3 regions of the Bradyrhizobium sp. WYCCWR 12699 genome follow, and region 3 is predicted to be linked to each of the others. Evidence: predicted binding sites of a transcription regulator. Region 3 holds the regulator's gene; each other region holds the start of a gene.

Region 1 (9,724 bases), on a different contig from region 3:
TGGTCCTCAAGGAATCCAAAGACGCGCGATCGCGCCAATGATGAAGGCGCGCTTCGCCCGGAACCGGGATCGGCGCCGATGGGGTTATCAGCGAACGTAGGAAGAACGCGCGCGGATTTCCAGAGGGAGTTGCGAATCGTCAACGGAATGTTGGCGCGCTGGCGGCATCTGGCAGCAGGCGGGCGCGGAACTGTAGAACGCGGCAGGCGAACGAGCGGGCAAACAACGAGCAAGGGCAAACAAAAAGGCCGGCACAAGGCCGGCCTTTCGTAACGCGGGTAGCGTTTAAGTCGAAGCTCAGTACTTGGCGACGACCGGGGCGCCGAAGTGATAGTTCACGCCGACCTGCACGGTGTGGAAGTTGAGCGTGCCGGTGGGCAGGGCGCCCGAGAAGTAGGTCTCGCCGCCGAGGCTGCGATAGAGGTACTCGCCCTTGACGGTCCAGTTCGGAGCGAAGAACGCTTCGACGCCCGCACCGACGGTCCAGCCGGAGTGGAACTTGCTGTCGGAGATGGTCACGCCGAGAGCGCTGGCGCTCAGCTTGTTGTCGATCCAGGCATAGCCACCCGTGCCGTAGAACAGCACGTTGTTGACGGCCCAGCCGATACGGCCGCGAACGGTGCCCATCGCATCCGTCTTCGAGCTCAGGGTCGCCGTGGCAACACCGAAGCCGGGGACGAGGACCGGACCGGTGACCGACGCGCTGACGTCAGCCCACGCAGCATCGGCCTCGAGGCCGAACACGACGTTGCCGGTCTGCCAGTTGTAGCCGGCGGTGCCGCCGACAAAGCCGCCCTTCATCTTCGGGTCGCCCGAAGCGTTTTCCCAAGCGCCGCCACCGACGGCACCGAGATAGAAGCCGGTCCAGTTGTAGACCGAAGCCATCGGAGCGACCGGAGCCTTGGTGTAGGGGCGCGCCGCGAGATCAGCAGCCGAAGCGGGGGCCGCCAGAGCGAACAAACAGGCCGAAGCCAACAAAACCTTTTTCATTTTCAACTAATCCCAGTCCCAGTTTCTGTTGTTGCCTTCCGCGGACGGAAGGGCAGCGGACTCAACGGCCCAACTGATGCCGTGCTTACACCACTGAAGCCGCAAGTTGTGTATCCGAAAAGCCACAGTGGTCGGAAAGGTGATGGTTACTGACTTATTTAACCCCTGAATCCCGCCCTGCCTGAAGAGGAGGGCGCGAGCTAGATCGTTCAATCATCCAAGGATATCAGAGAGATATTCGTTCTTGACGAGTGGCAGGCCGCCCAGGGTCATTCGGGCTGATCATGCCGATGTCGCAATTCCGGCGATGCGCTTAGAACGTGTGAGGCTCCAGGCAGAGCGGCCGGGAGGTTCCCGAGCCGGTGAAAGTTAGAGTGCGCGTGGCGCTCTGTTCGGTGCCCGGCCAGAAAGAACAAATCTGGAACGTGGCGAAGGTCGGTGCTATATGTGGGGATAACCTTGGGGGTGGTGGGCTGAGCGGCGCCCGCAAGCGTATAGGGTCGCCTCAACAGGGCGCAGAGGAACGCGGGCAGCGTGCTCGGCCTTTTGAAATCAGGTGGCATTCGGAGTGGAGAGCGGCGATGGCGGGAAGCGTCAACAAGGTCATTCTGGTTGGAAATCTCGGCAAGGATCCTGAGATCCGCCGCACCCAGGACGGGCGGCCGATTGCGAATTTGAGCATCGCCACCTCGGAGACCTGGCGCGACAAGAATACTGGCGAACGCAAGGAGAAGACCGAGTGGCATCGCGTCGTGATCTTCTCGGAGCCGCTTTGCAAAATCGTCGAACAGTATCTGAAGAAGGGCGCCAAGGTTTACATCGAGGGCGCGCTTCAGACCCGCAAGTACACCGACCAGAGCGGTGTCGAGAAGTATTCGACCGAGGTCGTGCTCCAGGGCTTCAACTCGACGCTGACGATGCTCGACGGCCGCAGCGGCGGCGGTGGAGGCGGTAGCTTCGGCGACGAACCGGGTGGTGATTTCGGCTCGTCAGGACCCGTCAGCAGCGCGCCGCGCCGTCCCGTGGCCGCCGGCGGCGGTGGCCGCAACAGCGACATGGACGACGATATCCCATTCTGAGGACGGTCTGACGATAGGGGGGGGCGCCGGCAGGTTGGGCCGCGCCTGCCACGTCGTGTCAGCAAACCCTACTAATCGACAGAGCGGGCTCGGGATTTCCGGGCCCGCTTCATGTTTGGGTTGAACTCTGACCGCGCCGGGCAACCAGACCGAAGAGGTGCGCGCCACCGCGCGATCATTGAGGTGGCCGAAGTGATTTCGAAGGGCCTGGCCATGCCCATCCGAGACACTCGTTGCAAGGCCGTAAGCTATTGGAAAAATAAGCGGAAAAAGCGCTTCCCTCGAGCCCGCAAGGGTGGCTATCAGGGCCCCGATGCGCTATATGATTCCCAGATAAAACCTCACCGGATTTCCCCTTGGCTGACGACGACGACAAGCCCGGCGACCAGCCGGCGCAACCCTCGGATATTCGCCCCGTCTCCATCTTCGAGGAGATGAAGAAGTCCTATCTCGACTACGCCATGAGCGTGATCGTGGCGCGGGCGCTGCCTGATGCCCGCGACGGCCTGAAGCCGGTGCACCGCCGCATCCTGTTCTCGATGAACGAGCAGGGGCACACGCCCGACAAGAAGTACGTGAAGTCCGCCCGCGTGGTCGGTGACGTCATCGGTAAATATCATCCGCATGGCGACCAGTCGATCTACGACGCCATGGTCCGGATGGCGCAGGACTTCTCCATGCGCGTGCCGCTGATCGACGGCCAGGGCAATTTCGGCTCGGTCGACGGCGATCCCGCGGCCGCCTATCGTTACACCGAAGCGCGCCTGACCAAGGCGGCGCTGGCCCTGCTGGCCGACATCGACAAGGACACCGTCGACTTCCAGCCGAACTACGACAACAACGAGACCGAACCGTCGGTCTTGCCGGCCAAGTTCCCGAACCTCCTCGTCAACGGCGCCGGCGGCATCGCGGTCGGCATGGCGACCAACATCCCGCCGCACAATCTCGGCGAGGTCATCGACGCCTGCATCGCGCTGATCGACAACCCCGCGCTGACCATCGACGAACTCATCAACATCGTGCCGGGACCGGATTTTCCGACCGGCGGCGTCATCCTTGGGCGGCAAGGCATCCGCTCGGCCTATCACCTCGGCCGCGGCTCGATCGTGATGCGTGGCAAGGTCGCGATCGAGACCATCCGCAAGGAGCGCGAGGCGATCATCGTCACCGAGATTCCCTACCAGGTGAACAAGGCGACGATGGTCGAGCGCATCGCCGAACTGGTCAAGGAAAAGAAGATCGAGGGCATCGGCGACCTGCGCGACGAATCCGACCGCGAAGGCTACCGCGTGGTCATCGAGTTGAAGCGCGACGCCGTGCCGGACGTGGTGCTGAACCAGCTGTACAGGTTCACGCCGCTGCAGACCAGCTTCGGCGTCAACATGGTGGCGCTCGACAGCGGCCGTCCGCGGATCATGCATCTGAAGGACCTGCTGGCCATCTTCGTCGACTTCCGCGAGCGGGTCGTCACGCGGCGCACCAAGTACCTGCTGGCCAAGGCGCGTGATCGCGCCCATATCCTCGTTGGTCTCGCGATCGCGGTCGCCAATATCGACGAGATGATCCGCGTGATCCGGACCTCGCCCGACCCGACCACCGCCCGCGACACCCTGATGTCGCGTGACTGGCCGGCCAAGGACGTCGAGGACATGCTGACGCTGATCGACGATCCGCGCCACCGCATCAGCGCGGATGGCACGATCCGGCTGTCGATGGAGCAGGCGAGGGCCATTCTCGACCTGCGCCTTCAGCGCCTGACCGCCCTCGGCCGTGACGAGATCCGCGACGAGCTCGACAAGCTCGCGGGCGAGATCGCCGATTATCTCGACATCCTGCGCTCCCGTGCCCGCGTGCTCGAGATCATCAAGACCGAGCTCGCCGAGGTGAAGGCCGAGTTCGCAACGCCCCGCCGCACCGTCATCATCGAGCAGGAAGGCGAGGTCGAGGACGAGGACCTGATCCAGCGCGAGGATATGGTCGTCACCGTGTCCCACGCCGGCTACGTCAAGCGCGTGCCGCTGTCGGCCTATCGGGCGCAGCGCCGCGGGGGCAAGGGCCGCGCCGGCATGCAGACCCGTGACGAGGATTTCGTCTCGCGCCTGTTCGTGGCCTCCACGCACACGCCGGTGCTGTTCTTCTCCTCGCGCGGCCAGGTCTACAAGGAGAAGGTCTGGCGCCTGCCGATGGCCGCGCCGAACGCCCGCGGCAAGGCGCTGATCAACATCCTGCCGCTGGAGCAGGGCGAGCGCATCACCACTATCATGCCGCTGCCGGAGGACGAGTCCACCTGGGGCAACCTCGACGTGATGTTCGCGACCACAGGCGGCAACGTCCGGCGCAACAAGCTGTCGGACTTCGTCGACGTCCGCCGCTCCGGCATCATCGCGATGAAGCTCGACGACAATGAAGCGATCGTCGACGTGCAGATCTGCACTGAGCGTGACGACGTGCTGCTGACCGCCGCCGGCGGCCAGTGCATCCGCTTCCCCGTCACCGACGTGCGCGTGTTCACCGGGCGCACCTCGATGGGCGTGCGTGGCATCGCGCTCGGCGAGGGCGACAAGGTGATTTCGCTGGCGATCCTGCGCCACGTCGAGACCACCTCGGACGAGCGCTCGGCGTATCTGAAGATGCGCCGCGCGGTCGCCGGCGAATCCGGGGCCGAAGAGGCGCAAGTGGACGCCGAGGCCGAGGAGACATCCGGCAGCTTCCAGCTCGCGCAGGAGCGTTATGCCGAGATGTCGGCGCAGGAGCAGGTTGTGCTCACCGTGTCGGTGAACGGCTATGGCAAGCGGACCTCGTCCTACGAGTACCGCACGACGGGCCGCGGCGGCAAAGGCATCGTCGCCATGAGCGTCAACAACCGCAACGGTAATCTGGTTGCCTCGTTCCCGGTCGAGGATGCAGATCAGATCATGCTGGTCACCGACAAGGGCCAGTTGATCCGCTGCCCGGTCGAAGGCATCCGCGTCGCCGGCCGCTCGACACAAGGCGTGATCGTGTTCGACACCGCCGAGGACGAGCACGTGGTCTCAGTCGAGCACATCACGGAAGAGGCGGAGAGCGGCAACGGGGCGAATGGCGAATAGCGAGTGGCGAATGGGGGGCTTCCCTATTCGCTATTCGCCACCCACCATTTGCGCAGTCAAATCTCCAGCTCCGTGCCGAACTCCACGACCTGCTTGGTCGGCACGCCGAAGAACGCGGCCGAGCGTTCGGCGTTGCGCTGGAGGAAGGCGAACACGCTTTCGCGCCAGACCCACATGCCCGGCACGTCTTCGCGCGGGATGATGGTCTCGCGGCCGACGTAATAGGTGATTTCGGAGAGATCGATGCCGGCCAGCTTGCCCTGGCGGCAGACCAGCTTCAGCCCTTCATAGATCGTCGGATTCTGCATGAAGCCGTAATGCAGAACCACGCGGGTGATGCCGGGGATGATCTCGATCACCTCAGCGCGTTCCTCGTCCGCGATGTGCGGCAATTCCTCGATCAGCACGGTGACCAGCAGCACGCGCTCGTGCAGCACGCGGTTGTGCCTGACGAACTGGGTGAGCGCGAGCGGCACGCCGCGCGGCGCGGAGGCCAGGTACACGGCGGTCCCGGGCAGTCGCGCATGGCATTTGTTGACCGCGGTCTCGATCAGGTCCTCCTCGGGCTGGCGCAGCCGGGCGCGTGCCGCCTCGACCAGCCTCACGCCGGCCCGCCAGGTCAGCATCAGGAAGGCGACGAGGCCGGCGAGCAGCAACGGAAACCAGCCGCCCTCGAACAGCTTGATCGAGTTGGCCGAGAAGAAGATCAGATCGATGACGAAGAAGAAGCCGTTCACGGCAACGACCAGCCAGGGCGAAAAGCCCCACTGGATCGCGACCAGCGCGGCGAGCAGCGTGGTGATCGCCATCAGCAGCGAGACCGCAATGCCATAGGCGCCGGCGAGGGCGTCCGAGGAGCCGAAGCTCAGGACGGCGCCCAGCGTTGCAGCCGCAAGCAGCCAGTTCACCAGCGGCACGTAGATCTGGCCGATCGCATCGCTCGTGGTGTGGCGGATCTGCATGCGCGGCAGGAAGCCGAGCTGGATCGATTGCTGCGTCAGCGAGAACACGCCGGAGATGATCGCTTGCGAGGCGATCACGGTCGCGATCGCGGAGAATGCGACGAGCAGGTAGTGCAGGGCGTCGGGGCAGAGCTGGAAGAACGGGTTCTCGATCATCGTGGGATCGGTGATCAGCAGCGCGGCCTGGCCGAAATAGTTCAGCACCAGGGCGGGCAGGCAGATCGCGAACCAGGCCAGCCGGATCGGCAGGCGACCGAAATGTCCCATGTCGGCATACATGGCCTCGCCGCCGGTCACCGCGAGAAAAGCCGCGCCGAGGATTCCGAACGAGACGTGGAAGTCCTGGTGGATCAGGAAATTGAACGCATAGAACGGGCTGAGCGCCGCCAGCACCGCCGGCGCCTTGACGATGCCGTGGATGCCGAGCGCGGCGAGCACGACGAACCAGGCCAGCATCACCGGCCCGAAGATGCGGCCGATGAAGCCGGTGCCCTGCTTCTGCATCATGAACAGGCCGATCAGGATGACGACGGTCACGGGCACCACGGCGGGCGCGAGCGAGGGGGCATCGACCTTGAGGCCCTCGATGGCGCTGAGCACCGAGATGGCCGGCGTGATAGCGCCATCGCCATACAGCAGGGCGGCTCCGATCAGGCCGACCACCAGGAGATGGGCACGCCAGGTGCCGGGCTGGGCGTGGCGGGCATGCAGCAGCGCCAGAAGCGCGACGATGCCGCCTTCGCCGCGGTTGTCCGCACGCAGGATCAACAGCGCATATTTGAGCGAGATGATCAGCAGCAGCGCCCAGAGGATCAGCGAGGCGACGCCGAGGACAGCGTCGTGACTGAGCGTGCCGCCATGGGCGGCCGCCTTGGCGGCTTCCTTCAGGGCGTAGAGGGGGCTGGTGCCGATATCGCCATAGACGACGCCGAGGGCGCCCATGGTCATGGCGAGCGGCAGCGGGTCAGGATGGTGGCCGGAAGCGACTGCGGGCGTACTGGACAAGGGCGGCCCCCCAATGGGATCGCGCCCGACGGGCCATTCCGCCGGGCGCGAGCATCACGCAGTCTGCGATGGGGCGTCGCAAAATTCCATCAGGATTATATGACGCGAAGCTGACAGACCCGACTACGGGGTCCGGTTGGCGGTCACGAGGCGGGCCTCGCGGATGGTCGCCTTGGTGCCGGCACGGCGCAGGCAGGACGCCTCGAAGTTCGGCCAGGCCTGCTGGGAGCAGTCCTTTCCGACGGTGCGGATATCGAGCCGGTCGCTCTTGGCCAGCGGCTGCGGCACGCTGGCTTCGACGGTCGGGGCAAAGCCGGGCAGCAGGGTGAGGGCTGCGGCAACACATGCAGAGAGAGCGATCGCTGAAAGAGCCTTGATCATTTGACAGTCCCCTGTGATGCGGCCGCCTACGCCCAGTGTGCGGCCCGTCATTCGTTGGCCGGATTAGTAACCATGGCCAGTTTCCGGACGTCTTCGCCGGCGCGGGAAATGGTTTCGTGTCCCCGCCGGTTTGTTTCGTGGCTGCTCTCAGGACGAAACAAACCGGCCGTCGCCGACACGGCCGCCGGGATATTCTGCCGGAAACGGCCAAGGAGAGGCCGAGGAACCCGCCCGGCTTGCCGGCCCGGGCCGGGCGCGGTAGGAGGGGGCCATGCCGCGTATTGCCTTCTATCCGGGTTCCTTCGACCCCATCACCAACGGTCATCTGGACGTGGTCCGGCACAGCGTATCGCTGTGCGACAGGCTCGTCGTCGCGATCGGGGTCCACCCCGGCAAGAAGCCGCTGTTCTCGACCGAGGAGCGGCTCAAGATGCTCCATGACGTCTGCGGGCCGGTGGCGGCCAAGGCCGGCTGCGTGCTCGAAGCCGTGACGTTCGACGACCTGTCGGTGACCGCGGCGCGCAAGCACGGTGCGACCATCATGATTCGGGGCCTGCGCGACGGCAGCGACCTCGATTACGAGATGCAGCTCGCCGGCATGAACGAGGCGATGGCGCCGGAAGTGCATACCGTCTTCCTGCCGGCCTCTCCCATGGTTCGCCCGATCACCGCCACTTTGGTGCGCCAGATCGCCGGCATGGGCGGGGACGTCTCGACCTTCGTCCCGCCGATTGTTGCGGCCCAGCTCAAGGTAAAATTCGCCGGATAACGGCGCGCTTCCTCTTTCTCTGATCCGGAGTTGTCATGATCCGAATTCTCGCAGTTCTTGCCGCGCTCGTGTTCGCGGTGCCCGCGGTGGCGCAGCAATTGCCGGCCAACCTCGACAAGGCCAACGCCATCGTCATCGACAGCACCAAGGGCCGCATCGTCATCAAGCTGCGCACCGACATCGCGCCCCAGCATGCCGAGCGCATCAAGCAGCTCGCGCGCGAGGGCTATTACAACAACGTGCCGTTCCATCGTGTCATGGACGGCTTCATGGCGCAGACCGGCGACGGCGAGAAATTCAACGGCACCGGTGGATCGAAATATCCGAACCTGAAGCAGGAATTCTCCAAGGTGCATTTTGCCCGCGGCATCGTCGGCATGGCCCGGCGCGGCGACAGCGTCGACAGCGCCAACTCGCAATTCTTCATCATGTTCGCCGACGGCGGCAGCCTCGACAACCAGTACACCGTGGTCGGTGAGGTCGTGCAGGGCATGGACGTCGTCGACAAGCTGAAGAAGGCGCCGCCCGGCTCCCCCAGCGGCGCCGTGACCGATCCCGACAAGATGGTGAAGGTGCAGGTCGCCTCCGACATCAAATGAGAGGTGGCGATGGCGCGCCGTGGCAAAAAGCTCATCGTAGCTGCCGCGGCGCTCCTGCTTGGCCTCTCCGGCGCGGCCGCCGAGGACGCGAAGGTCAACACCATCCAGGACGTCTTCCAGCATCTGCGCACCTGTTGGAAACCGCCGCCGCCCGCCAGGGCCCGCCCACTCGACATCACCGTCGTCGTGAGCTTTAACCGGGCCGGAAACATTCTGGGCCATCCGAGGATTACCTATGAATCCGCGGAGGCCTCCGACAACGACCGGCTGCAATACCGGATCGCGGTGATGGAGGCGTTGCAACGCTGCACACCGATGCCATTTACCGATGCAATGGCCGGCGCCGCCGCGGGACGTCCATTCGCGATCCAGTTCCGTAACCGCAAAACGTCGCCTGACAAGACTTCACCCCCAACGCAAGAGAGACGAGCATGAGCGTCACCGAAAACACCCTGATCCTCGAGACCACGCAGGGCCCCGTCACCATCGAGATGCGGCCTGATCTGGCGCCCGGCCACGTCGCGCGCATCAAGGAACTGGTCCGCGAAGGCTTCTACGACGGCATCGTGTTCCACCGCGTGATCGACGGCTTCATGGCGCAGACCGGCTGCCCGCAGGGCACCGGCACCGGCGGCTCCGGCAAGAAGCTCAAGGCCGAGTTCAACAAGGAGCCGCATGTGCGCGGCACCACCTCGATGGCGCGCGCCGCCAATCCCGATTCCGGCGACAGCCAGTTCTTCATCTGCTTCGACGACGCCCGCTTCCTCGACAACCAGTACACGGTGTGGGGCAAGGTGACCGAGGGCATGGAGAACGTCGACAAGATCAAGCGCGGCGAGCCCGTCCAGAA
Region 2 (9,724 bases), on a different contig from region 3:
GACCCGCCGCGCCGAAACCACCCTGGAAATTCCCTCGGGCGGCTCGATGGCGATGGCCGGCCTGATCCAGCAGCAGACCAAGCAGGCAATCAACGGACTGCCTGGCGTCGACCAGGTACCGATCATCGGCGCGCTGTTCCGCAGCCAGGACTTCGTCAACAACGAGACCGAGCTGATGGTGATCGTGACGCCCTATGTGGTGCGCGCCGTCGCCCAGAAGGAATTGTCACGGCCCGACGACGGCTTTGCGCCTGCCTCGGACGCACAAAGGGCGCTGCTCGGCCGGGTCAATCGCCTCTACGGCGTCGCGGGCCCTGTCGATCCGGTCGCCGGCACGCCCGGAGATTTCGGGTTCATCATCGACTGAGACGAACGGTCTGGGGATCGGGGCAAGGAACGGGGCAAGAGGGGACCAGGCGATGACGACAACATCAGCCGATCGACGTCGCGGCTTTGGGATCGCGCTGGCACTGACGGGCCTGTCCGTCATGCTCGGTGCCTGCAACACCACCGGCGACATCGTCACCCAGACGGTCCCGACCGATTACCGCCAGCGTCACCCGATCGCGGTGCAGGAGGGCAAGAAGTCGATCGTGATCTTCGTCGGCAAGGCGCGGGGCGGCCTCTCTGCTGCGCAGCATTCGGATGTCGCGGGCGTTGCGCGGGACTGGGTGCGGGAAGGCACCGGCTCCGTCGTCGTCGACGTTCCCGTCGACAGCGCGAATTCGCGCGCGGCGGCCGCGACCTATCAGGAGATCCGCTCTGTGCTCGCATCCGGCGGCGTGCCGTCGCGTGCCATCGTGCAGCATCCTTATCGCCCTGAAGATCCCGGGCTGCTGCCCACGATTCGCCTGAGCTATTCCAGGATGGCCGCGGTGGCCGGCCCCTGCGGGCTGTGGCCGGAAGACGTCGGGCCCAACATCCTCGACCCCGGCTACAACGAGAACCGGCCCTTTTTCAATCTCGGCTGCGCCAGCCAGCGCAACCTCGCGGCAATGATCGACAACCCCGCCGATCTCGAGCAGCCACGATCCGAGACGCCAGCCTATACCGCGCGGCGCGACATCGCGTTCGAGCGCTATCGCAAGGGCACTGCGATCTCGACTCCCAATCCCGACGCCGACAAGGCAAAGCTGAGCGACACAGGCAAATGACGGGCATCCACGACGAAGAAGCGGACGATTCGCTACATCCCGAGGAACACATCGCGCCGGTTCCTCGCATCTCGGTGCAGGCCTTTTGCGAGACCGAGCAGACGCTCAAAGCGGTGACCGCGGCCGGTCAGGACCGCCGGCTTGCCAAGGCGCATCTCACCGCCAAGGACGGCGGCCTTGCCGCGGCGATCGAAGTCTATGAGTCGATGCCGACGCCGAACGTGATCGTGATCGAATCCGACGGCACGCGCGACATTCTCGAGGGATTGGACGACCTCGCCGGCGTCTGCGACCCCGGCACCCGCGTGGTGGTGATCGGCAATCCCAACGACACGGCGCCCTATCGCGAGCTGGTGCGCCGCGGCGTCAACGACTATGTGGTCGGACCGGTCGAGACCCTCGACGTCGTCCGCTCGATCTGCAGCCTGTTCTCGGCCTCCGAGACCATCATCACCGGCCGTGTCATCGCTGTGGTCGGCGCCAAGGGGGGCGTCGGCGCGTCCACCGTCGCGCATAACGTGGCCTGGACCATCGCCCGTGATTTGTCGCTCGATTCGGTCGTGATCGACCTCGATCTCGCCTTTGGCACCGCGGGCCTCGATTACAACCAGGATCCGGTACAGGGCATCGCCAATGCGGTGCTATCGCAGGACCGGCCGGATACGGCGCTGATGGAGCGCCTGCTCGCCAAATGCACCGAGCGCCTCAGCCTGCTCGCCGCGCCGGCGACCCTCGACCGCGTCTACGATTTCGGCGCCGAAGCCTTCGACGCCGTGTTCGACACGCTGCGCATGACCACACCCTGCATCGTGCTCGACGTCCCCCATCAATGGTCCGGCTGGACGCGGCGCGCGCTGGTGAACGCCGACGACATCGTCATCGTCGCCGAGCCCGATCTTGCGAACCTGCGCAACACCAAGAACATGCTGAGCGTGTTGAAAGCGGCGCGACCGAACGACCGGCCGCCGCTCTACTGCCTCAACCAGGTCGGCATGCACAAGCGCGCGGAGATCGACGTCAAGGCCTTCGCCAAGACCATGGAGAGCCAGCCGATCGCGGTGATCCCGTTCGATTCGAAGCTGTTCTCGACCGCGGCAAACAACGGCCAGATGATCGCGGAAGTCTCCAAGAACCACCGCACTACCGAGCTGTTTCAGAACATGGCGAACCGCCTCGCCGGCCGCGGCGAGGTGAGGAAGCCGAAGCGCTCGTTGCTCGAGCCGCTGCTGAAGAAGCTGAAGGGCCGGTCGGGCCGCCCATCGGCCCCGCATCGCAAGGCCTCGTAGGCAAGAAGGCCGGGCTACTTCTCGGCCCGTTGCTGCTGCTTCTTCGCCAGCAGCTGGCGCAGCGCCGTGACCTTTTCCGCCGCCTGATCCGGCGGCAAATCCGCCTTGACGAGGATTTCGGCCTCGGCCTGGCGTCCCTGCAATCCCAGCACGAGGGCGAGGTTGGCACGGATCCGCACGTCTTTCTGATTGCGCTGATGGGCGCGGCCGAGCACCTGTTCGGCCCGCGGCAACTTGTTCTGCAGCATGTAGGACAGGCCGAGATTGGACAGAACCTGCGGCTCATCAGGCACGATCTTCAGCGCGCTTGCGTAATATTGCTGCGCCTCTTCATTGCGGCCGAGCTGATCGAGCGCGGCGCCCTGCGCCGATAATATCCGCCAGTCGGGATCTTCAGGCGTATGCGCGCGGCTGAGGACGTCGAAGGCCTGCTGAAAATTGCCGCTGTCGGCAAGCGCACGGCCATAGCCGGCGAGCAGCGCCTTGTTGCTGGGATGGGCGAGCACGGCCTGCTCCAGCACCGCGACCGCCTGCGCGCGCTGGCCGGTCTCGCGCAGCGCCTTGCCGTATTCGAGCGCAATGGCGGGATCGCTGGGCTTGGCGCGGTAACGCTCGCGAAGCGCGTCCATCTCCGGCCTGGCGTCGGCTTTGGCGGCGGACTCCTGCTTGCCGCCGAGCGCCCCGGTGACATCCTCGATGCCAGTGGTCTGACAGCCGCCGAGGCCGAGCACCAGGAGGGCGGGAAGCAGCAATCTCGCCGGGGGGAAGGCGAGGGACGAACGCTTGGACATACTCTGATCACTCGGCAACTGATCAGAGATGCTTACCGATTAACGCTAAAGTCCCGTTAAGGACGAAGGGCCCTTGCGTCTCAATCGGTGAATTCAGCGCCGAACTCGCAACCGATGCGCCAGCGCAGGCGGCACTGCCGGGAATAGTCGGGCGCGAAGATGATGGTGAATTGCGGCGGCACTTCCAGAAACTCCGCCACGACCTTCACGCCGCCATCCGAGATATCCGTGATCGTGCAGTCCCGCGGCAGCGAGCCCGCGCCAAAATGGATCTTGGCGAGCCGGCTGCACACCCGACGTTCGCTTCTCCGGCGATTTGCAAGCATTTGAATTGTTCACCCGTTAGACCACGGCCCATCCCGCGGCCCTAGGAGTAACGGACATTCGTTGGAATGTGCTGAGGGGAGAAGCTCGCATTTGAGGCGGTGTGTCGGCTTGGCGTTTACGATCGGTTAGGGGTTGCTCGCCCTCCTCGAATGTTCCTGTATTGTTCTTGCGGAGAGGGCCAAGCTCTGCTACCCCTAATTGTGCGAGAGGGGGCAGGCTGGTTTGAGCATGGTTCAGCGGGTTTCCACCGTCGCCTTTGAGGGGATCGAGGCCCGCGCGGTCGACGTGCAGGTCCAGGTCGCGCCTGGATTGCCGGCCTTCGCCATCGTCGGCCTGCCGGACAAGGCGGTGTCGGAGGCGCGCGAGCGGGTGCGTTCGGCACTGATCGCCTCGGGGCTGGCGTTGCCGGCGCGGCGGATCATCGTCAATCTGGCGCCGGCCGACCTTCCCAAGGAAGGCAGCCATTACGACCTTCCGATCGCGCTCGGCCTGATGGCGGCGATCGGGGCGATCCCGCCGGATGCGCTGACGGGCTTCACCGTGCTCGGCGAGCTCGGCCTCGACGGCTCGATCGCACCCGTGGCCGGCGTTCTGCCCGCCGCGATCGGCGCCAATATGCGCGAGGAAGGGCTGATCTGTCCGGCCTCCTGCGGCTCCGAAGCGGCGTGGGCGAGCCCGGACATCCCGATCATCGCAGCCCACTCGCTGATCCAGATCGCCAACCATTTCAAAGGCACGCAGGTGCTGTCGCGGCCCTTGCCGAAGGTGCACGAGCCTGCTGCGTCCACGCTCGACCTGCGCGACATCAAGGGTCAGGAAAGCGCCAAGCGGGCGCTGGAGATCGCGGCGGCCGGCGGGCATCACCTGCTCATGATCGGCGCGCCCGGCGCCGGCAAGTCGATGCTGGCCGCGCGCCTGCCCTCGATCCTGCCGCCGCTGTCGCCGGGCGAGCTGCTCGAGGTCTCGATGATCGCCTCCGTTGCCGGCGAGATCGAAGGCGGCGCGCTGACGGCGCGGCGGCCGTTCCGCTCGCCGCATCATTCCGCCAGCATGGCCGCGCTTACCGGCGGCGGCATACGCGCCAAGCCCGGCGAGATCTCGCTGGCGCATCAGGGCGTGCTGTTCCTCGACGAGCTGCCCGAATTCGATCCGCGCGTGCTGGATTCGCTGCGCCAGCCGCTGGAGAACGGCGAGGTCGCGGTGTCGCGCGCCAATCACCGCGTCACCTACCCTGCCCGCTTCATGCTGGTCGCGGCGATGAATCCGTGCCGCTGCGGCAACGCGTTCGAGCCCGGCTATGCCTGCAAGCGCGGCCGCATCGACCGCTGCACCGGCGACTACCAGGCGCGCATCTCGGGCCCGCTGATGGACCGCATCGATCTGCGCATCGAAGTGCCGGCCGTGACCGCGGCCGATCTGATCCTGCCGCCGCCGGCGGAAGGCTCAGCCGAGGTCGCGGCGCGCGTGGCGGCGGCGCGCGACATCCAGCTCGCGCGTTACGCGGATGCCGGCCTGCCCAACGTCCGCACCAATGCCGAGGCGCCCGCCTCGGTGCTGGAGGAGATCGCCAAGCCGGATGCGCAAGGCGCAAAACTGCTACGCGACGCCGCCGAGACGATGCGGCTGTCGGCGCGCGGCTATCACCGCGTGCTGCGGGTGGCGCGCACGCTGGCCGACCTCGATCATGCCGACAAGGTCGGCCGGCTGCATCTCGCCGAAGCGCTGTCCTATCGCGCACTCGCGGAGGATGTGCGGCAGCTGGCTTGATCATTCCGCGCATCAACCCGGCGGTAACGAGTTTCCTTTACGCTCTGCAAACCATAAGGCCCGCTGATTTCGGTTTCGAGTTCCCCGAGGGCCCGGCGAGTAGAGTGTCATGTTGCGTTTCAAGATCCTGGCCTCGGTTGTTCCCCTGTTGGCGGCGGCGGTGTTTGCCCGCGCCGAGATCGGATCGGTCTCGCATCCCTGCATCGCCCTCGGCGACACCTCGGTCGAGCTGACGTCGCTGTTCTGGACCGCCGGCGTGCATGTCGCCTTCACCGATGATCCGGAACGGGCCACGGTCCGGGTGCAAGTCACCGACGATGCCGACGCGGCGGACTTCACCGTGGTGGACGACGGCCTCGGTTCCGAGCCGGATTCCTGCCAGGCCAATCCCTCCTCGCGCCTCGTCTCGATTGCCGCGCAGCCCGTCGATGGCGGCCAGGTGATCTATCTCTCCACCGAAGGGCCGGCGGACTACCGCATCTATGTGCGTTCGAAGTCGTTCACGCAGCGCGAGGCGGCGGCGCTGATCGTCGGCGCCCGCGGCAGCCATCGCCATCTCCAGGCCGCCTCGCTCTGAGGGGTTAACACCTCATCAACCCTGTTTGGAGGCAGCAGCAAAGCCTCAAACTGTTCGCAAGGTCGAGGCGACATCGTCGCACGCGGCGGCGGGTTTGAGACAAAGGTCGGTTGGCGATGGGTCGGACGTTCCGGATCAAGGTGCGCATGCGCCGTTTCAGGCGACAGCACCCCCGCATCGCCTTCGCGATCCGCTCCTTCATGATCTTCTCGGCGACCTTCGGCGGCGCCTATGGTTTCGTCTCCGGCAGCCGGTCGGAAAACTCCGGCTACGATCCCCATGCCTTCGCGATCGGCGCGAGCCTGCTGTTCGCGATCGCCTGCCTCGGCCTTGCGACGCTCAGCATGCGCCTGCGCTTCGTGGCCAAGCGGCTGCGGAGCCTCGCCGCCCACAACGAAACCCTGATCGACCGCAATTGGGAGCTGAAGGAAGCGGAAGAACGCGCCCGCAGCCTGTTCGAGCAGCAGGGCGATCTCATCGTGCTGCGCGCGACCGACGGCCGCATCACCTTTGCCAACGAGGCCTATTGCGCGCTCGCGGGACAAAAGCGCAGCGCGCTGGTCGGCACGCGTTTTGATTTCGACGTGCTGGAGCAGGGCGACAGCGCGCGCGAGAGCAACGGCACGCGTATTCACGACCAGAAGATCGCAACCCCGCTCGGCGCGCGCTGGATCGCCTGGCGCGAGGGTTATGTCCGCCTCGATGCCGGCCAGCCCGCCGAATTGCAGAGCGTGGGGCGCGACGTCACCGACCGCACCGAAACCGAGCGCGCCTTGTCCGACGCGCGCGACCAGGCCGACGCCGCCAACCGCGCCAAATCGCGCTTCCTCGCGATGGCCTCGCACGAGATCCGCACGCCGCTCAACGGCATCATCGGCATGGGCGGGCTCCTGCTCGACACCAATCTGACGCCGGAGCAGGCAACCTATGCCAAAGCGGTCAAGACCTCGGGCGAGGCCTTGATGGCGCTGATCGAGGAATTGCTCGACTATTCCAAGATCGAAGCGGGCAAGCTCGATCTCGAGCAGCGTCCCTTCGCGCTCTCGGTCCTGGTCGAGGAGATCACCGAGCTGCTGGCGCCGCGCGCGCAGGCAAAGTCGCTCGAGATCGCGGCCTATGTCGACGAGCGGCTGCCGCTGGAAGTGGTCGGCGACGCCGCGCGGCTGCGCCAGGTGCTGCTCAACCTCGCCGGCAACGCCATCAAGTTCACGGGCAGCGGCGGCGTCGCGCTGATCGTCGAGCCCGGCATCTGGCCGAACGAGATCAGCTTCCTGGTCCGCGACACCGGCATCGGCATTGCGCCGGCAGCGCAGCAGCGCATCTTCCGCGAATTCGAGCAGGCCGACGAGCGCATCGCCCGCACCTATGGCGGCACCGGGCTCGGGCTTGCCATCAGCGAACGCATCGTCAGGCGCATGGGCGGCCGGATCACGCTCGAAAGCGAGCCGGGCAAGGGCTCGACCTTCGAGATCGCGGTGCCGCTTCCGCCGTCGCAAGCCCGCGCGGGACAGACGGCCTTTCCGAGCCCCGACCTCGCCGGCAAGTCGATCCTGCTCGTCGCCGACGGCATCGAAGCCTCGCTGATTGCGCGGCGCCTGGAGCGCTGGGGCGGCCAGACCTGCATGGTTGCGGACGCCGCCGTCGCCGAAGCGCTGCTGCCCGAGCGCTCATGGCACGTCGTGCTGATCGATCGCGCGATCGGCCCTGAATTGGCCGACCAGCTGGGCGACATGGCCCGCGCGCATGCGCCGCAGCGCCTCGTCCTGCTGACGTCGAGCTCGCGCCATGAAAAGTTGTCGCCGGCCTTCACCGGCTTTCTGGTGAAGCCGCTGCGGGCGGCCTCGCTCGCCGCGCGCCTTTCGCTGACGCCGGAGGTCGCCTCGCCCGATCTCGCGCCGGAACCACCGGCTGAAGCTAAGGGCGGGCCACAAGCAAAGGGCCTGTCGATCCTCGTCGCAGAGGACAACGAGATCAACGCGCTGTTGATGCGCTCGCTGCTGACGAAGCTCGGCCATCGCGTCGTGATCGCCGTGCACGGCGAGGCCGCGCTGGAATCCTGGCTTGCAGCGTCATCGGCCGGTACCCCCTATGATCTCGTGCTGATGGATATCCAGATGCCGCAGCTCGACGGCATCGAGGCGACGAAGCGGATCCGCGCGCATGAGGCCGCCACGGGCAGCCACCACACGCCGATCCTCGCGCTCACCGCCAATACGCTGGTGGAGGATCGCTATGCCTGCTTCGAAGCCGGCATGACCGGCTTTCTGATCAAGCCGCTCGATCGCGACAAGCTCGACGAGGCGCTGGCAGGGCTCGCGGCCGCGCGGCGGCTGGCCGTCTGATCGGGAACCTCGCGGGAACCCGGGTCGGTCAGCATTCCATAATTGAAGTCGAGCGGTTTGCGCGTCACCATCCTCGGGGGGCATTTGCAATCGAGGATTTTGCGCATGAACGTGCTTTGCCGCCTCACATTGATTGTCCTGCTCGCCGGCTTCTCCCGACACGCCGCGGCCGATACGCCTGATCTCATCGCCTCGCTCAAGCAAGGCGGCTACGTGCTGATCTTCCGGCACACCGCCACCGACGACAGCCAAAAGGACGTCTATCCCTTCAAGTTCGACGATATGAGCGCGCAGCGCCAGCTCAGCGACAAGGGCAGGGACATGGCGCGCCAGATCGGGGCGGCAATCAAGGAGCTCGCGATCCCGATCGGCGATGTCTACACCAGCCGGCTGAACCGCGCGATCGAGGCCGGCAAGCTGATCTCCGGCCACGAGGTCAAGCCGGTCGATGCGCTGACGGACAGCAGCAATGCCAGCGCGTCGGGAATGGCAAACCCGACCGGTGCCAATGCCAAGGCGGGACAGGCCGTGCGTCAACTCGTCGATGCGCCGCCGAAAGCCGGCACCAACACGTTCCTGATCACCCACAAGACAAACATCGCCGATGCCTTCGGCAAGGAGGCCGGCGACGTGCAGGAAGGCGAAGCCTTCGTTTACAAGGCCGGTGGCTCCGGCCCCGCCACCTTTGCGGGGCGCATCAAGATCGCTGATTGGACCGCGAAGACCGGCAAGTGACAGGCCGCATCCATCCGGCCGGCGGCGCGACGGAGGCGGGGCGTGACTTGCGACCGTGACTTGCCGCTCCGCCTCGGTCCTGTGCTAGCAAAGTCCGGTAAGGTGCGACTGGAGGCCGGCGACACGTGAGAACATCGGAAGACCGCTCATTCCTCGTCTGGCTCGGCGCGATCACCCTCGTGTTCGGCTGGCTGCTTTGGCCGTTCTCCGGCGCGGTGTTGTGGGCCACGCTGCTGGCGATCATCTTCGCGCCGGTCTATCGACGCTGCCTGGAAATGTTTCCGGAATGGCGCAACCTTGCTGCGCTCTCCACCGTCATCGTGGTGGTCGTCATGGTCCTGATCCCCGTCGGGATCGTGATCGCGTCGCTCATCGACCAGGGCGGCGAGCTCTACCAGCGCGTTCAGACCGGCGAGATCAATCTGGCTCATCCCCTGCAGCAGCTGAAAGCCGCGCTGCCGGATTGGGCCGCCTCCATATCGGATCGCCTGGCCGGCATCGATCTGACCGCACTGAAGGAACGCCTGTCGAGCCTGGTGGTGCCGGCCGGCCAGCAGCTCGCCGGGCATGCGATCAACCTCGGCCAATTGACGCTGGAGTTCGTCGCGAGCCTGCTCGTGATGCTGTACCTGCTGTTCTTCTTCCTGCGCGACGGCGACGAGCTGAACCTGCGCATCCGCGACGCGCTGCCGCTGCGCGCGAGCCAAACCGTCGAGATCCTGGACGCGTTCACGCTGGCGGTTCG
Region 3 (9,724 bases):
GCCATTGCCGGCGCCGAGCGGAATGATCGTCTGCACTGAACCCTTGCCGAACGAGCGCGTGCCGATGATCGTCGCGCGCTTGTGGTCGTGCAGCGCGCCGGCGACGATCTCCGAGGCCGAGGCCGAGCCGCCATTGACGAGCACCACCAGCGGCTTGCCCTTGGTGAGATCGCCGCCATGCGCGGTGAAGCGCTGGGTCTCCTCCGGGCTGCGGCCGCGGGTCGAAACGACCTCGCCGCGCTGCAGGAACGCGCTCGACACCGACACGGCCTGGTCGAGCAGACCGCCCGGATTGTTGCGCAGGTCCACCACGTAGCCGACGAGCTTCTCCTGCGCGACGTCCTTGGTGATCGAGGCGATCGCCTTCTTCAGGCCGTCGGTGGTCTGCTCGTTGAACGAGGTGATGCGGACATAGCCGATGTCGCCGTTCTCGACATGGAAGCGCACCGGGCGCACATGAATGATCTCGCGCTTGATCGCGACGTCGAGCGGAGCGTCGGCGCCCTTGCGCACGATGGTGAGCTTGGTCTGGGTATCGACCGGGCCCTTCATCTTGTTGACCGCCTGCTCGAGCGTCATGCCCTGCACGGCCTCGCCGTCGATCTTGCTGATGAGGTCGCCGGACATCAGGCCGGCCTTCGAGGCGGGGGTATCGTCGATCGGCGAGACGACCTTGACGAGGCCGTCCTCCATCGTGACCTCGATGCCGAGGCCGCCGAACTCACCGGAGGTGGTCTCCTGCATCTCGGTCCAGGCCTTCGCGTTCATGTAGCGCGAATGCGGATCGAGCGAGGTCACCATGCCGGTGATCGCGCCTTCGACCAGCTTGGCATTGTCGGGCTTCTCGACATAGCTCGCCTTCACGCGCTCGAACACTTCGCCGAACAGGTTGAGCTGGGAATAGGCATCATTCGCGTTAGCTGCCGCCCGCGCCGCCCATACGCCGCCGTGCGGGCTGGCTACCAGAAGGGTGAGACACGCTCCGGTGAGCGTGCCCAGAGGGAACAGCAGGGATTTCCGCATGGATGGGCTGGCCTTTTCGCTGGGCGGTTCGCTTTAAGCTTGTCTCTCGAGACTTGTCTTTCAACACTCGTCCTTCAAGACTTGTCTTTCGGGACTTGGAAGGCGCCATGCAATTGGCGATCCAGTCTGCTTCTCACAATACCATTCTGGTTTCTTCAAGGCCGGGATGCCGCGCCGACGGGTGCACCGCAGAAATCGCTTCGCCCGGACCTAAACTTTTGGCAACGTTGCAGGACTGGCCGGCCCGCAAGGGGAATCATCGGCCGGTCCACGCCCTGCTGCTATGCGATTTTAGGATAGTTTTGGAGGCCTGGACGGGTTAGGCGATGACATAAGGCTTCAAATTCTCGGGAGGATAACAATGAACGAAGCACCCCGCATCCGGCCAGAACGGAACGTCGAGCTCGGCGCCAGCAACGAGCCGTTCCAGAATCTGCACGAATTCATCCGGAAAGCGCGGGCCAACCTCAACCAGAACGCCTGGGACTACATCGTCGGCGCCGCCGAGACCGAAACCACGATGCGCCGCAACCGCATGGCGCTGGACGAGATCGCCTTCCGCCCGCGCGTGCTGCGCGACGTCCGCAAGGTCGACGGCGCGGTTCAGCAATTTGGCCGCAAGATGCGCCTTCCGGTGGTGCTGGCGCCCGTCGGCGCGCTCGAAATCTTCGATCCGGACGGCGCGGCGAGCGTCGCGCGCGGTGCCGGCACCTTCGGTGCGGCGCACATGCTGAGCTCGGTGTCCGAGCCGGGCCTGGAGAAGACCGCCGAGATGGCCCCCGATGCACTCCGGCTCTACCAGCTCTATGTCCGCGGCGACGATTCCTTCGTCGCGGATGTCGTCAGCCGAAGCGAGAAGAACGGCTATGCCGCCTTCTGCCTGACCGTCGACACCGCCCATTACAGCCGTCGCGAACGTGACATCGCCAAGCGCTACGTTCGCGAGAGTCGCCTGCGCGCCACCGGCGGCGATTTCCAGAAGGGCCTGGAGTGGCGGACCGTGAAGATGATCAAGGACAAGTTCAAGATCCCGCTGATCCTGAAGGGCATCGCCACCGCCGAGGACGCGCTGATCGCGGTCGATCACGGCGTCGAATGGATCTACGTCTCCAATCACGGCGGCCGCCAGCTCGACCATGGCCGCGGTGCCATGCATGTGCTGCCCGAAATCGTCGAGGCCGTGAAGGGCCGCGCCAAGATCATGGTCGACGGCGGCATCTGTCGCGGCACCGACATCGTCAAGGCGATCGCGGCAGGGGCAGATCTCGTCGGCATCGGCCGGCTGCAATGCTGGGCGCTGGCGGCAGCCGGCGAAGCCGGCATCACGCGGATGCTGGAGCTGCTCGAGGACGAGGTGCTGCGCTGCCTCGGCCTGCTCGGCGCCACGTCGTTTGCCGAGGTCGACAAATCCTGCCTGCATCCGGCGACCGCCACCAACGCGCCGAGCGTGTTCAGCGCGTTTCCGCTGTTCGACCACGAACCTTATCGGTACTGAGTAAGAGGATTGCAGGTGACATCGCTCTCTCCCGGCAGCGCGGATGCGCTTCTGTTCGATCTCGGGCGCGTGGTGCTCGACATCGACTTCTCCAAGGCGATCGCTTGCTGGGCGGGACATGCCGGCTGCCATCCCGAAAGCATCGTCGCGCGCTATGTGCGCGACGAGGCCTACCGGCTGCACGAGATGGGCAAGATCAGCGACGAGGATTATTTCGCCTCGCTACGCGCTTCGCTGGGGATCGGCATTTCGGATGCCCAGTTCCTGGAGGGCTGGAACGCGATCTTCGCCGGCGAGATGCCTGATATCGCCGAGTTGTTGCCGCGGGCGGCGAAACAGATGCCGCTCTACGCCTTCTCCAACACCAACCGGCCGCATGTCGATTATTTCTCGAAGGAATATGCCGATCTGCTCGGCCATTTCCGCGAGCTGTACCTGTCATCGAGCATCGGCCTGCGCAAACCGGATGCGGAGGCTTTCGACCATGTCGTCGCCGCGATCGGCGTTCCCGCCGAGCGCATCGTGTTCTTCGACGACCTCGCTGAGAACATCGAAGGCGCGCGAGCCCGCGGCCTGACGGCCGTGCATGTGACCTCGCCGCGCGACGTCGGGAAGGCCTTGAAAGCATTGGGCATCTGACGCCAGCCGCGGGTGCCACCCGGCCTCCCGGCAGCGACATCTTCCGGAACTAAATCTGCTGGAATTTTGGAACCTGATCACTTTGTGCATTTTTATACAGAGTTCCGGGAACGGAATACCGCCCTTCGGACTCTTGAGTCCGTTGGGACTTCTACATCGGACTGATCGACGTGCTGGGCAAAACCTATCTCACCAAGCAAGCCTCTCTCCTGCTTGAATTCGCAAGAAACACCTCGGATTCTGACCTTTCCGCCAAGCTGATCAGCAAGGCCGCCGACCTGAAATCGCAGGCCGATCCGCTCCCCGACAAGGATCAAGGGCCCAAAGCGCCCGACGTCGCATTTGAGATCAGTCCGGACGATCCGGCGGCACGGTGACCGTATCGGTGTTGGCGCTCGTGATTCTCGTCCTTCACGGCGCGCTGTCTCGGCTTCCAGATCATGCCCTGACGAACTTGCACTCCTCCACCACGGAGATCACGCAGGATAGATCATCCCGCGCGCTGCTTTGCCTCGCGCCTGCGGTCGGCTAGAACTCTCGCCGCCCCATTGAACGATGTGCGAGCAGGAGTTTTGCCCGTGGCCCTGATGCCGGTTTCCGACGCCCTTGCCGCGGTGCTGGCAGGTGCAGAGCCGCTGCCTGAACAGATGGTTGCACTCGACGAGGCCTATCACCGCGTGCTGGCACATGATGTCGCGGCGCGGCGCACGCAGCCGCCGCAAGCCATGTCGGCGATGGACGGCTATGCGGTGCGCGCGGCCGACGCGGCAGCGATCGATTCCCGGCTGACGGTGATTGGCGAGGTCGCCGCCGGCCGTCCTTTCGCGAGAGCGGTCGGCGCCGGCGAAGCCGTGCGGATCTTCACCGGCGGCGTCGTTCCCGACGGTGCGGACGCGGTCGTGATCCAGGAGGACACCGTCGTGGACGGCAACAGCGTCACGATCAAGGAAGCCGCCATCATCGGACGGCACATCCGCCCGGCCGGCGTCGACTTCCGTGAGGGTGACGTCCTCCTCCGCAAGGGGACGCGTCTGACCGAACGTGACCTCGCGCTCGCTGCCGGAATGAACTACCCGCAGCTCGCCGTCTGCCGCCGTCCCAAGGTCGCGATCCTCGCCACCGGTGACGAACTGGTGATGCCGGGCTCAGCGCCAAGGCACGGCCAGATCGTCTATTCCAACGGCTACGCCCTGCACGCGCTCGCCCGCAGCGAGGGCGCCGACACCGTCGACCTCGGCGTCGCCGCCGACACGCTGGAGGCCACCACATCAGGCATCCGCCGCGCTCGCGAGAGCGGTGCCGATATCCTGATCACGACCGGCGGCGCGTCGGTCGGCGACCACGACCTGGTCCAGCAGGCACTCAGGGACGAAGGCATCGCGATGGCGTTCTGGAAGATCGCCATGCGGCCGGGCAAGCCGATGATGCACGGGCGGCTCGGCGCCATGCGCGTGATCGGCCTGCCCGGCAATCCCGTGTCGTCCTATGTGTGCGCCTTCCTGTTCATGGTGCCGCTGATTCGCGCCTTGTCAGGCCGCTCGGTGATTCATCATCGTCGCGAACGTGCCGTGCTCGCCTGCGATCTCGGTGCCAACGACCAGCGCGAGGATTACTTGCGCGCGCGCCTCGAGCTGCGCGACGACGGCACGCTGGTCGCGCTTCCCGTCAGCCATCAGGATTCCTCTCTGCTTGCGAATCTTGCTGCGGCACAGGTACTTCTCGTGCGCCCACCGTTCGCGCCGAAGGCCAAGGCCGGCAGCCCCTGCGAGGTGCTGCGGCTCCCCGTCTGAGTGCACGGCCACACGCATTCCGCGAACCGCGCTTCGTTCACGGTAAATTAAGCAGTTGCGGAACATGTATCGAACATATAGTGTCCGTTCATGATTTGTTTCGAGGATGTAGCTGCTTATCGCTGAACTCATCGTCTCGGAATCGAACGACATCAACCGGGGGACTTTGGTCGAGATGTTAACGCGCAAACAATACGAGCTTCTGCGGTTCATCAGCGAGCGTTTGAAGGAAAGCGGCGTGCCGCCCTCCTTCGACGAGATGAAGGATGCGCTCGACCTGCGCTCGAAGTCGGGCATCCACCGCCTGATCACCGCGCTCGAGGAGCGCGGCTTCATCCGCCGGCTGCCCAACCGCGCCCGCGCCATCGAAGTGATCAAGCTGCCGGAGCTCCAGGCTGCCGCCGGCGCCCGGCGCGGCTTCACGCCGAGCGTCATCGAGGGCAATCTCGGCAAGATCCGCGCGAGCTCCAGCCCGCCCGTGGACGAGGGCGAGCGGCCCGTTGCGGTGCCCGTGATGGGCCGGATCGCGGCCGGCACGCCGATCGAGGCGTTGCAGACCCGCAGCCACACCATCAGCGTGCCGCCCGACATGCTCGGCTCGGGCGAGCATTACGCTCTCGAGGTGCGCGGTGATTCCATGGTCGAGGCCGGTATCCTGGACGGCGACATGGCGCTGATCCAGCGCAACGAGAGCGCCGACACCGGCGACATCGTGGTGGCGCTGATCGACGACGAGGAGGCTACGCTCAAGCGCTTCCGCCGCCGCGGCGCGTCGATCGCGCTCGAGCCTGCCAATGCCGCCTATGAGGTGCGTATCCTGCCGCCGAACCGGGTGAAGATTCAGGGCAAGCTAATTGGGCTTTACCGGAAGTACTGAGTCCGGAAGGACTCAGTCCGAAAGTAGTTTTGGCGCCTGCGTGCCGCCTTCGATCGGCGTCGCCGATCTGAGATTGGAGCGGATGAATGTCCGCTCCGGCTGGATGATCATTCTGGTTCTGCACAGATTATCCGGCCCCTCCTCCACGGCCATCTTCGGCGGACCGCAGCGACATCGCGTCTGGGCGTTTCGGGTTCGGAAGACCAGATCGTTTGGGTGCAGCGGTAGCGGCATCGGGGCACGGGGCCGTTGCCGCGCCATCGCATTGCCATGTCCGCAACACCCAATTGCGCAGCGCCGCGATCGCGCCGGCAATGCGAAGTGTCGCTTTTGCAGTCGCTGACAGGCGCCCGGCGTAATGCACCTCAGCCAGCTTTGTTCCTGGCGAATTCGGGAAAGTTAAAGTGATCGCGGGGTGCGGATCCCAGCCGCAGATTTGCCTACAACCAAGCACAGCGTTGGTGTTTAAACTCTGACAGAGGCCTGTGCCTCCAAGAGAGGCGCGGGTCGCTATCTTCACATGAGGAGCACCCGATGTGTGACTATAGCCTGCATGCCGTCGCGACGCGCCCCGCAGAAGTCGGCGAGACGATCGTCACGACAACCTTCCGCGGCACCTCGACGCGCGGCTTCGCATCCGAAGCCGACCTCTCCGTTGCGGTCTGCCTGCTGCCGGGAACGGAGCTCGCCTTCGCAGACAACGTCCGTTACGACAACCGCTGGATCTGGACACGCACCGTCAACTCCCGCGTCGGCAAGTTCGGCAAGGTCGATCCGCACATTCCCGATCGCCATCACGACGCGATCGAATTCCCTGATGGCAAATACGTGCTGGTGACTCAGCTCGTCGAAGGCCAGCGCGCAACCGTGCTGCAATTGCCCGTGACCCAACCGGTCGGCGAGCGCGAGCACAAGCCTGGGATCATCGCCGATAGCCGTTCGCCCGTCACACCGCTGCCGCTGGGCTGACAGAGGCTCAGTCCTCTGCTTGAAGATCGGCCTCCGACGGGGTCGCATCCTTTGCGCGCGGAGCCGCCGCCCGCGGCATGAGGGCTCCTTCGAAATCTCCCTCGCCGGCGGCCGCCGGCGACCAGGGACGGTTCGTGCCCCTCGCCCTCACCGCCTGAACTGCAAATCCGTCGCCACGCCGTGTCAACGCCAGCGCGCCCTGGCGAACGAGCCGCTGCCGATCCACCACCATCGCCGCGCAATCGGGCGATGCGGGCCGTGACGTCACGACCAGTGCGGCACGGCTGCAATCGTCCGCGAGCGCGTCGATGCGCGAGGCGAACGCGACCAGGCGCCCGTCGGCAAGCGGCGTGACGCAGCCGGCCTCGTCGCACGACACCCCCTCGGCCAGCGCGCTGCTGCCGGCATCGCGCGGATCGGCGTCGGCCGCCAGCCACTCCTTCAGCATGAAATTGTCCTTGCCCGTCCTGATCAGGTGCAGGCGCCCGTCCCCGCCCCGCACCGCGACGCTCGCGCCGTCCCCGGCGATCAGGATATCGGGCTGCCGCGCCGACAGGCCCCACGCGATGGACGCCAGCAGCGCCACGGCACCGCACCAGCGCAAGGGCGTGCGCAACAGGCCCATCACGATGATGCCGAGGCTCGCGGCGATCAGCGGCGCGATCCCGAACGCCGGGATGCGGCCGACCGCGCCCGGCAAGGCCGCCACCCAGCGCGAGACCGCGACCATCCAGTCGATGCCGAGGCCCATCAGCCACCAGAAGACGCGATCGAGCCCGAAGGGCGCGGCCAGCAATCCCAACAGCCCCGCCGGCATCACCAGTGCCGAGACCACCGGCATCGCACCGAGATTGGCGAGCACGCCATAGGGCGTGACACGATGGAAGTGGAAGGCGGCATAGGGCGTGGTCGCAAGCCCCGCGATCAGCGAGGCCAGGAACAGCATCGCGATCTCGCGGCCGCCCCACAGCGCGACGCGCGCGGTGGCCGAATGATCGGGCGAGGCCAGCAGGTTCGGCATGCCGATCTGCACCAGCGCCACCAGCCCGAGCGTTGCCGCAAACGACATCTGGAAGCTCGGATGCACCAGCGCCTCCGGCGCGACCGCAAGCACGATCAGCGCCGCCACCGCCAGCGTGCGGAAGGTGATGGCGCGGCGATCGACCATCACCGCGATCAGCACCACCGCCGTCATGAAGAACGACCGTTGGGTTGCGACCTCGGCGCCCGAGAGCAGCAGATAGAACGCAGCCGCGACGAATGCTGCAGCCGCCGACCATTTCTTGATGGCGAAGCCGGCCGCCAGGCCCGGGATCAACGCCAGCAGCGCGCGCACCGCGAAGAAGACGACGCCGGCGACCACCGCCATGTGATAGCCGGAGATCGAGAGAACGTGTCCAAGCCCGGAGATGAACATCGCATCGTTGACAGGGGCGGAAATCGCATCGCGCCGCCCGGTGAGCAGTGCAGTTGCAATCGCGCGGTTGTCGCCCTCGAGCGTTGCGCGGATGCGGGCGTCGATCGCATCGCGCAGGCCCTGCATGAAGGCGGCATAGCGCAGCCGCAGGCCGCCGGCATCAGGCGGGATTGCAGCCGTAATTGCGCCCATCACGAAGCCGGAGGCGCCGATGCCCTGGAAGAACATGTCGCGTGAAAAGTCGTAGCTGCCGGGGCGGACCGGCGTGAGCGGCGGCATCAGCCGCGCCTTCAATTGAACGAAGCTGCCGACCTCGGGCGCGGTGCCCTTGCGCACGGAGAGGCGGACGCGGTCGAGCTTGACGTCGCTGCGCTGCGCCTCCATCGCGGTGACACGCAGCACGAAGCGATCGGTGCGCTCGCGGATGTCGCGCGTCTCGACGAAGCCCGACAGCGACACCGAATAGAGTGGTTTTGCGAGTACGGTGTGGGCAATGCGCGCGGTCTTCCAGGTCGCCACGGCAAAGCCCGCCGCGACCGCTGCGATCATGATCGCCGGCGCGAACAGCCGGCTCCGCCGCAACAGGGCCGCGCCGAGCAGCAGCGCGATCGCCGTCGCGGCGACAATCCACAGCACCGGCTCATGATCGGCGGCAAAATAGAGCGCGATGCCGCCGCCGAAGGCGACCGGCACCCATGGCAGCAGGCGCCCGGGGCCGGCCTCGGCCCGAGCCCATCCGCGGATTGTTTCGACGATCGCGGGCCAAATGCCGAAGCCCGCCGGAACGAAGCCGCCGGCGGGCGCAACGCGGCCGACCGGCCACGTCCCGGCAATACCTTGGGACCGTACTGGCCGGCCCGGCTCCGCCATCTTCCCTGCACCCTACGCGACGCGATTGCCGCCAAGGCTACCGGAACGTGCGGTCGGGCGAATAGCGGTACAGATCGGGAACGCGAGAGGACGTCTCTACTTTTCCTCTTCCATGGTCACGGCCACCGATGCCTTGGCCGACAGCCGCACCTTGTTGCCTTCGACATCGGCAACGAGGCCCTTGTCGATGAAATGATGATGGCCCTTGTGGCTGCCCTCACCGCTGTCCTTCTTGGTCAGCTTGATGCGGTTGCCTTCGACCTTGTCGACCGTGCCGATGTGAACGCCGTCGGCGCCGATGACTTCCATATGCTCTGCGATGTTCTGCATGGTGAGTTCCTTGTTGAACCCACCCAACGCACAGAAACGACGTTCGTTCTGGCCCTCGGGAATGACGATGCCGTGTACGATGGCCGTCAGATCAGCGGCGCCTGCGACGAGGCGTGGTGATTGACGATCTTCCAGTCGCCGTCCTCGCGGATGATGACCCAGCTCATCTTGACGACGAGATCATCCCGCTCGCCGGCGAGGTCGAACGAGATTGTCGCGGCCATGTTGATCAGATCGGGGCCGGCTTGCGCTGCGTTCACATCGGAGAACACGGCGCTTGGCCTCCGCCAGCGCGGCAGGCCGTTGAAATAGTC

What was found. Region 3 encodes LexA, which represses DNA repair genes until DNA is damaged. Its sites were predicted from a motif close to TGTTCNNNNTGTGTTCNG; they were not measured.
Region 1: RPS27_RS07250 (single-stranded DNA-binding protein) is a predicted target of LexA. The motif match lies at 1,399-1,416, and genes of this name have one in related genera.
Region 2: RPS27_RS14285 (YifB family Mg chelatase-like AAA ATPase) is a predicted target of LexA. The motif match lies at 3,709-3,726, and genes of this name have one in related genera.

What each region holds. Positions count from the first base shown of each region.
Region 1 covers NZ_JAVTJN010000006.1:81,286-91,009, reverse strand. The annotation lists gene RPS27_RS07255 (outer membrane protein) at 298-990, opposite strand; gene RPS27_RS07250 (single-stranded DNA-binding protein) at 1,572-2,069, shown strand; gene gyrA (DNA gyrase subunit A) at 2,426-5,158, shown strand; gene RPS27_RS07240 (potassium transporter Kup) at 5,215-7,068, opposite strand; gene RPS27_RS07235 (hypothetical protein) at 7,249-7,506, opposite strand; gene coaD (pantetheine-phosphate adenylyltransferase) at 7,778-8,275, shown strand; gene RPS27_RS07225 (peptidylprolyl isomerase) at 8,311-8,874, shown strand; gene RPS27_RS07220 (hypothetical protein) at 8,884-9,309, shown strand; gene RPS27_RS07215 (peptidylprolyl isomerase) at 9,306-9,724, shown strand, end outside.
Region 2 covers NZ_JAVTJN010000030.1:747,237-756,960, forward strand. The annotation lists gene RPS27_RS14260 (type II and III secretion system protein family protein) at 1-367, shown strand, start outside; gene RPS27_RS14265 (CpaD family pilus assembly protein) at 420-1,154, shown strand; gene RPS27_RS14270 (CpaE family protein) at 1,151-2,440, shown strand; gene RPS27_RS14275 (tetratricopeptide repeat protein) at 2,455-3,231, opposite strand; gene RPS27_RS14280 (PilZ domain-containing protein) at 3,312-3,557, opposite strand; gene RPS27_RS14285 (YifB family Mg chelatase-like AAA ATPase) at 3,787-5,325, shown strand; gene RPS27_RS14290 (hypothetical protein) at 5,435-5,902, shown strand; gene RPS27_RS14295 (PAS domain-containing hybrid sensor histidine kinase/response regulator) at 6,019-8,244, shown strand; gene RPS27_RS14300 (histidine phosphatase family protein) at 8,350-8,979, shown strand; gene RPS27_RS14305 (AI-2E family transporter) at 9,105-9,724, shown strand, end outside.
Region 3 covers NZ_JAVTJN010000007.1:27,705-37,428, reverse strand. The annotation lists gene RPS27_RS07700 (S41 family peptidase) at 1-1,023, opposite strand, end outside; gene RPS27_RS07695 (alpha-hydroxy acid oxidase) at 1,385-2,518, shown strand; gene RPS27_RS07690 (HAD family hydrolase) at 2,528-3,157, shown strand; gene RPS27_RS07685 (hypothetical protein) at 3,328-3,534, shown strand; gene glp (gephyrin-like molybdotransferase Glp) at 3,736-4,947, shown strand; gene lexA (transcriptional repressor LexA) at 5,123-5,824, shown strand; gene RPS27_RS07670 (hypothetical protein) at 6,359-6,793, shown strand; gene RPS27_RS07665 (ComEC/Rec2 family competence protein) at 6,801-9,080, opposite strand; gene RPS27_RS07660 (DUF2171 domain-containing protein) at 9,177-9,410, opposite strand; gene RPS27_RS07655 (nuclear transport factor 2 family protein) at 9,497-9,724, opposite strand, start outside.